DNA from 2 places in the Rubripirellula amarantea genome. Region 1 is predicted to be linked to the other one. Evidence: riboswitches for the same ligand, from Rfam matches in the RefSeq annotation. Region 1 holds a riboswitch; the other holds the start of a gene.
The links. A riboswitch is a leader RNA that binds a small molecule or an ion and turns the genes downstream of it on or off. The one in region 1 is predicted to bind cobalamin.
Positions count from the first base shown of each region.

Region 2: linked by a shared signal. The riboswitch ahead of Pla22_RS12680 (DUF1559 domain-containing protein) and the one ahead of Pla22_RS14135 (DUF1559 domain-containing protein) in region 1 are both predicted to bind cobalamin.

Region 1 covers NZ_SJPI01000002.1:143,125-148,995, reverse strand. Annotated here, with positions in the region: gene Pla22_RS14140 (RluA family pseudouridine synthase) at 75-959, opposite strand; cobalamin riboswitch at 1,092-1,320, shown strand; gene Pla22_RS14135 (DUF1559 domain-containing protein) at 1,458-2,288, shown strand; gene Pla22_RS14130 (DUF4465 domain-containing protein) at 2,285-5,871, shown strand, end outside.
Region 2 covers NZ_SJPI01000001.1:3,463,249-3,469,119, reverse strand. Annotated here, with positions in the region: gene Pla22_RS12690 (glycoside hydrolase family 71/99-like protein) at 1-494, opposite strand, end outside; gene Pla22_RS12685 (PQQ-binding-like beta-propeller repeat protein) at 668-1,921, shown strand; cobalamin riboswitch at 2,250-2,499, shown strand; gene Pla22_RS12680 (DUF1559 domain-containing protein) at 2,720-3,538, shown strand; gene Pla22_RS12675 (DUF4465 domain-containing protein) at 3,653-4,537, shown strand; gene Pla22_RS25950 (DUF1289 domain-containing protein) at 4,676-4,900, shown strand; gene Pla22_RS12665 (sulfatase family protein) at 4,849-5,871, opposite strand, start outside.

The sequences.
Region 1 (5,871 bases):
AGGCACTCAAGAACCGCACGTCACATGGCTCGCACAGATCTCTTGCAGTTCATTTTGAAAACTCAGTTTTTCAATCATCCATGTTCCTGCCAACCCTCTCGTCCAGCGGCAACCGTCACGACCGATCCACTGATGGGGTGAGTGAACGTCAAGGATTGCGCGCGTAAGAAATACCCGCCGTCTCCCGGCAAGCCGGGATTGATGGCTCGAGGGATTCCACCGGTGTCGTATAGCGGATCGCCGACCAACCGATGGCCGATGGAGGCGAGATGAATTCGAATTTGATGAGGACGACCGGTGTGAAGGTCAACCTCAAACAGAGTTGTTGACTCGTAGCGTTCAACGACGCGGGCGACGCTACGCGATGGCTTGCCGGAATCGTTCGCGGCGTGGACCTTGCCGAGTCGCGGATGATCGACGGGACCAATCGGAGTCTGGATGTCGTAGATGTCCTCGGCTGCAACGCCACTGGCCAAGGCCGAGTATTGCTTTAGCACGTTCGGCCAGTCGTTCGAAAGCGTTGTTGCAGTCATGGAATCAAGAGCCATCATCACGAGACCCGACGTGCAGCGTCCGAGTCGATGCAAGGGACTGGCACTAGGAAAATCCTTTCGCACGAGATTCAACAACGTGTGATCAAGGAACCCACCGCCGGGTAGCGTCGGAAGGCCACTGGGTTTGTCGACGACCAGCAAACGATCGTCTTCAAACTCGATGGAATAGCGAAGCGGTACATCCGCCTCGATCCACCCCGGACGGTTCCACACCAACCGGTCGCCGGGTCGACACTCTGTATCAACCCGAGCAACGTTTTCGTTGACCGTTACCTCACCTTGCTCAATTCGTTCTCGCCACTGGACGGCCGTCGAATGATCAAAACGGTCGGCTAAGAACGAGAGGACCGATTGGCCTCGGGCACGGGAAGGAATTTGGATTGAGTAGCTGTATCCGTCGTTCAAAGGACCAGTCGCATTTACGGGGGGATTGCTCGCTGAAGATCGACGTTTTCGGTGGTTTGCAGGCCAAGACCAGCGGCCTGCCCCTGTTCTTTGAAGCTTGCCCTTTGACACTTCACAGGTCGGTGGTTACCTTTGCGACGAACGATTCTTGGTGCTGGGCGCGTTCATGAAAACCCGTCCAGGAACAGGGAACTTCGGTGAGATTCCGAGACGGCCCGGCCGCTGTGTGCGTTGTGGTGACGAGTAAATTGTTACCGCCCTGACTTCATTCTGATAGCCATTGCAGAGATTTATCTCGGCGAGAAGGCGAAGCATGGGGAACGACGCGAGTCAGAAGACCTACCACTGATCGGACGCGAGGTGACCTTCTAGGGTGAGGTCCGTGTCGAACACGTGTCGTTGGAAATCAGTCGCTGCCCGAATGCAGAGATCTCGACTTGCTTTCTGCAACCGTAACCACTGAAGATTCCTTCCCTTCTTCGCCGGATCGAAACGTTGGTGTCCCGATCAGCCAGCTTCGAATCACGCCCTCAATGCGCAGGCGGCTTCACGCTTATTGAGTTGCTGGTGGTGATTGCCATCATCGGAACTCTCGTTGGACTGCTATTGCCAGCAGTGCAGGCGACTCGCGAGGCGGCTCGGAAGATGCAGTGTCAAAACAACCTGCATCAAATCGGGATTGGAATCCACAACTACCACGCCGCGTTTAAACGGTTCCCACCCGGTGGATTAGAAGTGCGGCCCACCGTCCCCAACGGAAAGCAATTCGCTTGGTCGGCGATGATCTTGCCGTTCATTGAAGAACCGGGTGCCTACCAAATGATCGACTTCAACGTTCCCTTCGACGACGCTGTCAACGCGGACGCGGCATCGCAAGTGATTGAAACGTTTTTGTGTCCAAGCACACCGTCATCGGCTCGCACCAGTGGCGATGGACGCAGCCAAGGACGCGGAGCGACCGACTACGGCGGCATTTATGGGGAACGTGTCACGGCCGTCAATGATCCGCCGAGAGGATTTTTCGTTCATGAACTGGCACTTCGTTTTCGGGACATTACCGACGGAACTTCTCGCACGATTGCAGTGTCCGAAGATGCCGCCTTTCGTGACGGCCAGTGGATCAATGCGTGGAACTTGTTCGACCAAGCCTTCCCAATCAACCAAGCCCCTGACTTTGAAAACGACATGCGGAGCTTTCACCCGCAAGGAGTGCAAGCTTTATTCGCCGACGGATCGGTCACCTTCCTTAATGATTCCATCGACCTTGAACTCCTTGCCGCTCTTTGCACACGCAACGGCAACGAATCTCTTCCGGATCTACAACCTTGAACCGAATTTCTAAACTACAAAAATCACGACGACCAATTCAACGACGGCGACTAATCACCGAGCTACTTGAAACTCGGAATTTGCTGGCAGGTCCCTATGCGCCCGCGGCCGGGCAAGTGGGTTCCGAAGCGATCAACGCGGGCAGTAACCTGATCGCCGCCTGGGCAACCGGGGTCGCCAATTACACCCCAGGATCAAACGTCAGCGAAGACTTTCAAACCCCCGAGAACGCAACGGGACCGAGCGACCCGCTCGAAGGCGACGACAGCCCCATTCCTGACACCGTCACACTTGGCGATGGCGGTGAGATCACGCTCACGTTTGACGATCCTATTCGTGACGGCATCGGAAACGACTTCGCAGTATTTGAAAACAGTTTCAGTGACACGTTTCTTGAACTCGCCTTTGTCGAAGTCAGCACCGACGGAATTAATTTCGTTCGCTTTGACAACGAATCGCTAACGCCGGCCCCGGTTGAGGCCTTCGGAAGCCTTGACCCTACCGACATCAACGGCCTAGCGGGAAAATACCGCGGCGGTTTTGGCGTGGGGTTTGACCTGGCCGATTTGGGGCTCGACAAAGTCACGTACGTTCGAATCGTCGATATCGTTGGCGATGGATCATCAACCGATACCAGCGGCAACCCAATCTACGATCCGTTCCCAGGAACTGGCTCGGCCGGCTTTGACCTTGATGCCGTCGCTGTTATTCACCAGTACGCTATGGCTCGTGATGTTGTCGACTTCGAAACTCTTGGCGCGAGTCTTCCCACCAACAGCTTCTTCAACGGACCTACTGCCAACGGAAATCCATCGACCGGTGAATTTGGTGACGCGGTTGTGATCGGATCATTCACCGCCGAAACACTGACGCTCAACAACACCTACTCGCAAGACTTCGGTTCGTGGAATGGGTTTGCCTATTCCAACGCGACCGACAATACCACCGCCGGGTTTGCCAATCAGCATTCGTCCATAACGGGAACTGGTGCCGAAGAAAGCCCGACCTATGGCGTTGGGTTTGTTCCGTCGGGCAACTTCTACGCACCGCCTACGATTACACGTGATGTCGACGACGATCGCAGTTTTGAATCACTCGCGATCACCAACACCACCTACGCAGCTTTGTCGATGCGCGACGGTGATATGTTCGCCAAGAAGTTTGGTGGGACCAGCGGCGATGATCCGGACTACCTGTTACTGACCATCAATGGGTTTGATTCCGACAACAATTCGATTGGCACCGTCGACTTCTACCTAGCGGACTACCGATTCGATGATAACTCATTGGACTACATCGTCGATCAGTGGACCACGGTCGACCTGAGTGCGGTTGCAGACGCTTCGTCATTGCAGTTTTCGATTGAGTCCACCGATGTAGGTGCGTTTGGAATCAATACGCCAACCTACTTTGCAATCGACGATATCACATTGTCGAAGCCGGTACTGCCAATCGGACTTGCCGACGGCGAGGTCCAAGAGAACGGTGGCGATGCGGCGACAATGCTGCGGCTTTCGCGCGCGGACTCGGATACGTCTAGTGAACTTGTCATTTCGCTAGCGACAGATGTGTCGGGTGCGATCAGCATTCCGGATCAAGTCACGATTGCCGTGGGCGACTCATTTGTCGACGTTCCCGTGGCAGTGATCGACAACGCTATCCTGAGCGATGACCTCGACGTCTTGATCTCGGCGACCGCCCCCGGGTTTGCTGATGCCTCGATTACTCTTTCGATTGTCAATGATGATTTCGCTCTATCGATTAGCATTGACTCGGCGCAGTTGACGGAATCTGACGCGCCACCTACCGCGACGTTAGAAGACATTGGTCGCGGACTTGCGCCCGATTCGTACCTCAATCAAGCGAACGACCCCGATGGTTTTACCAGTGGCGAACTTTCGTTTAGCAATTCGTTTGACCCAACGTTCGGCAGTTGGTCAGGTTGGGCGGTTTCCAATGTGACCGATATCACAACCGCTGGTTACACCAATCAATACGCGGCCATCACGGGCAGTGGGGCGGGCGATTCGGCAACCTACCTGATGGGCAATTCGTACCCTGGCGGATTTGCGGCCACCATTGAGCGTGACCCCGCCACTACGACGGCTTTCACTTCGATTGACATCACCAACTCAGTCTACGCGGCCTTGTCGATGCGAGATGGCGATGGCTTCGCGAAGAAGTTTGGCGGAGCCGACGGATCAGACCCTGACTTCTTGACGCTAACCATCACAGGATTCGATTCCGCTGATACGTTAGTGGGAACGATCGACGTCAGCTTGGCTGACTTCCGGTTTGATGACGGTTCCCAGGACTTTATTCTTGACGTATGGCAAACGGTCGACTTGACGTCGATCGGTACAGCGATTGAGCTTCATTTTGGCTTGGAGTCTTCCGATGTCGGCCAGTATGGAATGAATACGCCAGCATACTTTGCTGCGGACAACGTTCGCACCGTGGGCATGACGGCGTTGCCGACCTTCACGATCACTCGCGAAACGACGAATGTTGCCAGCCCGCTGGATGTAACGGTTACAAAAACAGATGGTTCGGAATTTTCTACGCCGACGATTGTCACGATACCGGCGGGCCAAAACTCGATCGAAGTTCCAATTAGCATCACCCCCGACCTCATCGTCGACGGATTGCAATCGGTTACTCTTTCGATCGATGCCGATGGATACGTGGGAACAACGACTGAACTTACGGTCGCGGATGCCGACGCACCATCGCTTTCGCTAACGCTATCCGCACTTGAAGCGTTCGAAGATACCGGCAGCCTTTCCGCAGTGCTTCACCGGAACGACGATGATTTGACTTCGCCACTTGAGGTGACGCTTGGATCATCCGACTCAACCGTCGCCACGGTTCCCACTACGGTGACAATCCCGGCCGGGCTGCGCACGGTTTCGTTCGACATCTCGTTGATCGACAATGACGAAATCGAAGACGACCGGACGTTGACAATTACGGCGGTCAGCGGTGAACTTTCGGACGAAGTGGTTCTTGTTGTCAACGACGACGATACGTTACGCCCGGCCCTTGAAGTCCAGTTGACCGAATCCGTCGTTAGCGAAGCAGGCGCTCGCACAACCGTTGACTTCGAGGAACTCGGATCTCACATCGCCGCAGAGTCATTCAACAATGGTTCTGATCTGGCGGGCGGCTTTGACGCAGGCGGGGTCATGTTGGACAACGACTACAACACAGACTTTGGATCGTGGAGCGGATTCGCAATTTCCAATGTGACTGATTCGCAAACCGCTGGGTTTACCAATCAACACAGCGCGATCACAGGTTCCGGCGCCCTGGCGTCGGCGACCTATGCCGTTGCCAACACGTTCGGCACTACGCCTCCTACGTTAACGTTGACAGATCCCTCGCAGTCATTCGCGTCTCTTGACATCACCAACGCAACCTACGCAGCATTGTCCATGCAGTTTGGTGATGCTTTCGCAAAGCAATTCGGCGGCGAAAGTGGAGACAATCCTGACTTTTTCCGGCTCACCATCGCAGGCACCAATGCGCTGGGAGAATCCGTTGGCGCAATCGACTTCTACTTGGCCGACTTTCGGTTCGACGA
Region 2 (5,871 bases), on a different contig from region 1:
TTAAGACGTCCTGCCCTGACCATGATCGGAATGGTCTGGTCCTCGTAACAAATCGCAAACTTCATGCCCCGTTTGGAAACGGCTTCGAAAAGCAATTGAGTGTTCCTGTGCAACATGGGATAATCGTTGAAGGCTTCGAGTCCGTACCAATCAACAATCACTCCATCGATGCCAGCGGTCTTCATTAGCAACAAATGGTATTCAAGCACCGCGGGATCAGCCGAATCGTAGGGTCCAATCACGGGATAAAAGTGCGAAGCAATTTGGCGTCGATCTCCCTTCACTTGATCGGGATCGAAATGGTTCATCGTCCAGTGCCATCCCCACGACATCTCGCCAGAATCATCCGCTCGAGGGCTGGCACTAAACCAAGGCATGTAGTGGGCAAGGATTAGCGGCTTCGCTTGGGAATCGCCATCCACAGCTTGCGCCAATACGAAAGACTCGCCACAGAGGAACAAACTGAGAAAGAGAAAAAGGTTACGAATCATCATGTCTGACTCAATGCGAAGGCGGCTCGTCGATTTCCTAACAGTTTGACCGCTGGGCTAGCCGTTGCAATCGGGCATGGATTGCTCTTCAATGACTTCTACCTGGCTATCGGTTTTCGCCATCGGCCAAACTATCCCTACCTTCCCCCATGAATCCCGCCATGATGAATCCCGCCATGAAATTAATTGCTCTGCTGGCTTTCGCTGCCTTCATCCTAGCTTCGTCGCATCGTGTCACTGCCGAACCATGGCCCCAATATCGCGGCCCCGCGGGCGATGGCGTTTCGACGGCCAGTATTAGCGATAAGCCATGGGGTAGTTCAGGCCCCAAGGTGCTGTGGAAAGCTCCGACGCCACTTGGGTTCAGCTCGTTTGCGGTTGCCGATGGCCGCGCGATCACGCTTGTGGGGGAACAAGAACACGAGGTCTGCTTGGCGTTGGACGCCAACACCGGCAAGAAACTTTGGGAAGCTCAACTTGGTTCGATCAAGTACGGACGCGGCGGTGGTGATGCCGGTGCACCGGACAACCGAGGCGGTGATGGACCTCGCGGGACACCCACCATTTCCGGCGATCGCGTCTTCGCATACGACGCGTTCATGACATTGCACTGCCTTGATGCCGAAACGGGCCAATCGCTTTGGAAACGTGACATCGAGGCTGAGTTCGAAGGTCGCAACATTCCTTGGCGAAACGCATCGAGCCCGATCGTCGATGGGAACTCCGTGATCGTCGGTGGCGGTGGAGCTGGCCAATCGTTCTTGGCATTCAACAAAGACGATGGGCAAGTTCTTTGGAAATCCGGCGACGAAACAATCACTCACGCGACTCCTTGCTTGGCTGAAATTAACGATCGAAAGCAGATCGTTTTCTTCGTAACGTCGGGGTTGGTGGCAGTGGACGTTCAATCAGGCGAAGAGATTTGGCGAGCGAAGTTTCCGTTTAGCACATCGACCGCGGCTTCCCCTGTAGTTGAGGGTGACCGGGTCTATTGCTCAGCCGGCTATGGCGTCGGCGCCGGTCTCTTCAAGGTAACGGAAAAAGCAGAAGCAACCGAACTTTGGTTTAAAGCGAATGAATTAATGAACCACTGGAGCACGCCTGTTGTTCACGATGGACACTTGTACGGAATTTTCGAATTCAAGAAGTACGGCCGAGCTCCGCTTCAGTGCGTCAACTTGGCAACGGGTGAAATCAAATGGAAGAAGGGCGGATTTGGACCTGGGAACTGCATCCAAGTCGGAAACAAAATCGTTGCTCTTTCGGATGCCGGAGAAGTCGTCATCGTCTCGGCCCGCCCGGATGAATACGTCGAACTTGCGAGAGCGGATGTCGTGCGAGGCAAGTGTTGGTCCACGCCAGCCTTCAGCAATGGGCGGCTCTACGTCCGCAGCACCGAAGAAGCGGCTTGCATTGATTTGCAAGATTGAAAGCGTTTGAACTTGGTTCAGCATGCTTAAGCGTCTCGATGCAATCGACGTATGATGCAAGAGACGCTCGATGGCAAAACGGTTGGATGCAAAAACGTTCAGGTGCTAGGTCGCCGATCCTACGCTATGGAGTTCAGTAAAGAACGAAGCCAAGCACGTGCGCTGGCGTGCGAACGGCAAGTATTAGGAAGCGAAAAACCGCAATTCAAAAGCGATTGAATGGTCGCTGGGTCGGCGGAATTAAGTCGCCGGGCGGTGGGATGAACCTGAGGACAGTGAAACCCAGACACGGTCACGATTGCGGCTTGACGAGTGGTTCGTCGCTGCTATGCTTCTCGACGTTCAAGGTGATCTCGTTTGCGTTCTGGCAAACGATTTAACAGGGAACTCCGGTGAAATTCCGGGACGGTCCAGCCGCTGTATGCTGCCCGCGATTGCTAACGCAATTGCATCCGTCGCTCCTTCTTACGAAGAGTCATTGTTTTCCGCCGTGGAATTACCTCGGTGGCGAACGAGAAGGCTGCGAGCGATCGGAAAAGGTAGCGAGTCAGAAGACCTACCTTGAACAAGACGATGTCGTGCCCTCTTGGATTGGGGCAATCGTTGCGATTGAAATCCATTGCCGGGTTTTTGCCCCCTTGGCTTGAATCGATTTGCCAAAAGCATCCCTCCCCATCAGTTGTCGTTCGTCTTCGTTCGCAAAGCACACCTGTTTGATTGAGTCGCTGTTGATTCGACAGTGATTTGGGCTACCGGTCTGCCAACACGATCGCGGCGGGTGCGACAACTGCACTCGCCATGTCATCCCTGCCCGCGCACCCGTTCGTCCGAAAATGCCACCGTTCCCGGGGCTTCACCCTGATCGAATTGTTGGTTTCCATCGCCATCATTGGCATTTTGGTGGCGATGCTTTTGCCCGCAGTCCAGGCGACGCGCGAGGCAGCACGAAAGACCACGTGCAAGAACCACCTCAAACAAATTGGGTTGGCCCTTCACGCGTATCACAACGCACACCGATCCCTGCCCACTGGGTGCATCGAATGGCGAGGATTCATGGCCCCGCCAACACATCGTCAATTCGCTTGGTCCGCGTTCCTACTGCCTTTCATTGAACAACAATCTCTTCATGATTCCATCGACTTTTCGCTACCGTTTGATTCCGAACGAAATCGAGTCGCAGCCCAAACTCGCGTAGCTATGTATGAGTGCCCGACGGCGCCCGACCGAAACCTGATTCGTGGGCAAACGGACTACGGCGGTCTCTACGGTGAACGTATCGTCGATACCGATCCAAGCGACGGCTGCTTTCTTTACGACAAAATAATTTCGTTTCGCGCAATCCGCGATGGCCTCACCAACACGCTGGCCGTTGCCGAAGACGTGGGCGGCCCCGATAGCGAATGGATCAACGGTCGCAATGTGTTCGTGCAAGCATGGGGAATCAACGATCACGAAGCGTGGGTTGGCGACAACGAGATCCGCAGTCTGCACCCTGGTGGTGCGATGGTCCTGTTCATAGACGGCCGAACATTGTTCATGACCGAATCGATTGACAAGTCTTTGCTCGGAAAACTGATCACGATCGCAAAAGGGGAGACCGCGCAATACGCACCGTAGTGAACGAGGCCACGCGTCTCGACCAACTTTCATGAGACTCGTGGCCTCGGTCACTACCGAGAACCCTTGCGAGGGTTAGACCCAATTCCTCCTCACATAGAAGAACAACGTTCCATGAAACTTTCACTGATTGCTGTGACCCTAATTAGTTTGTCAGCCACGATCGCCATGCCTCGCTATTCGATGGCTGCAGTGGTGGTCGACTTTGAAGAACTTGGTGCCTTCACGGGATCAAGTCCAGATGGTGGCGGATCGTACTACAACGGTAACGATGGCTCCGGCAGCACCAACTCAACAGGCTGGAACAGCAAAGGAGTGCGATTTAGCAACAGCTACAATGGCGATTACCTTCCATCCTTCGACTTCTGGAGCGGGTGGAGTTACAGCAACGTTATCAATAGCTCGAGTCCAGGACTCAACAACCAATACGCGGCATACCCTGGCGGTGGATCCAGCGGAAACGGCAATGTCCAAGCCGGCGGTACCTACGCCGTTGCTTTTGGAAGCGGAGCATTTTTTAATCTACCCAACGGTTCCGAATTATTGTCAGTCGACGTCGCCAACACGACGTACGCTGCCTTGTCGATGCGAGATGGCGATGGATTCGCCAAGAGGTTTGGCGGTGTATCGCGAAATGATGCCGACTTCTTCCGTATAACGCTGACGGGATTCGATTCGCTTAATGCCGGCGGCAATTCGATCGGATCCGTGACGGCAAACCTGGCCGATTTTACATTTGCAGACAATTCCCAGGACTACATTCTTGGCGATTGGACTACGTTTGATTTGACGAGCATTCGCAACGCACGATCCGTTGCCGTTTCGTTCGCATCTAGCGACTCGGGGGATTTCGGAATCAACACACCGACATACGTTGCGTTTGACAATTTGACGATCACCGCCGTGCCCGAGCCATCCACTTTATCGGTGATCGCTATTGGCAGCCTGATACTAGGAGCTTTGCGATTCCAAAGACGTGATCGCGTCTCGAACCGATAACGCCCTTCAAGAAGAAAACGTTCTAGCCCGGGTCGCCACTTGCCAAATTTGCCACTTGCCAGATTTGCCGGCGTGCGGCGACTGGGCCTGTTATTGACACGCATCTACGATGACGCGACATCCCCTGAACAAATTCTTATGCAAGAACCCAACGTAAAATCCCCGTGCATCGAAAAGTGCGTGCTCAGTGAACTGAGCGTATGCGTAGGATGTGGACGCACCGGCGATGAGATCGCGGGTTGGATGTCGGCAAGCGAAGAATGCCGCCGAGCGATTGTCGCCGCAGCGGCGCAGCGCGTTGCGGAAGCAGGTCAATCGAGCGTGACAACTTCGCTGTCCGAAAAACCGAGGCGGCAAGCTTGAGCTTGCACAGCACCATCGTGGGAAAACGATTTTGTGTAAAGCGTCCAGTCGCTCCATCCATCGTCGGTCTTGGTCCGGTAAACCAGCGATGAACCGTCGGTCGGGCAGGTAATGGAAACGCGATTGTCGGATCTTTCCATTTCGGGATTCTCCGTTGTGGGCGTGACCCCATCCGGTTTCATTTCCTCCATCATCACAGCCTCGGGAATCATTCCGGTGTCTGCGATCTCTTCCTGCCACGCTTCCATTGCCGCTCGCATTCTCGACATACGATCCGCGTATTCAGCGCGGTCGGCCAAGTTGTTCAGCTCGTAGGGATCTTTATTCGTGTCATAGAGCTCTTCGATCGGCTTAGGAACCTGAAACCAATTTTCCATGCCGCCGGAAAGTCGACCTGCGGCAGCCCAACGTCGCCAATCTTGCATCGCTGGCATATCGTCCATGTACTCAAGCCGCTGTGAGTACGGCTTTTCAGGTTCAAAGTTGCGAATGTATTTCCAGCGACGATCGCGAGCAGCGCGTTGCAACTCGTAAACCTCGTCCATACGATCGCGATGATAGAACAAATAGGGCGGCTCTTCGCCTTGGTTCTTGCCCATCATGACTCGCCCTTGCATGTACGAAGGAACTTCCACTCCAGCTAGGCTGAGCATGGTGGGTGCCAAATCAACCGTTGTCACCAAATCTTCGCGGACTGTTCCAGGTGCTTCGCCGACATCATCGCCGACCGACTTCGGCCAACGCACAATCATTGGCACCAAAGTACCGGTGTCATAGAGCCATCGCTTTCCACGCGGCAGGCCCATGCCATGATCGCCCCAAAAAATGACGATCGTGTTGTCAGTCAATCCATCATCTTCGAGCCGCTGAAGCACATCACCGGTGAATTTGTCGATAAGGGTGATGTTATCGTGGTACCACGCCCAGTTCTTTCGCGTGGCCGGCGTGTTGGGCAAGTATTCAGGAATCGT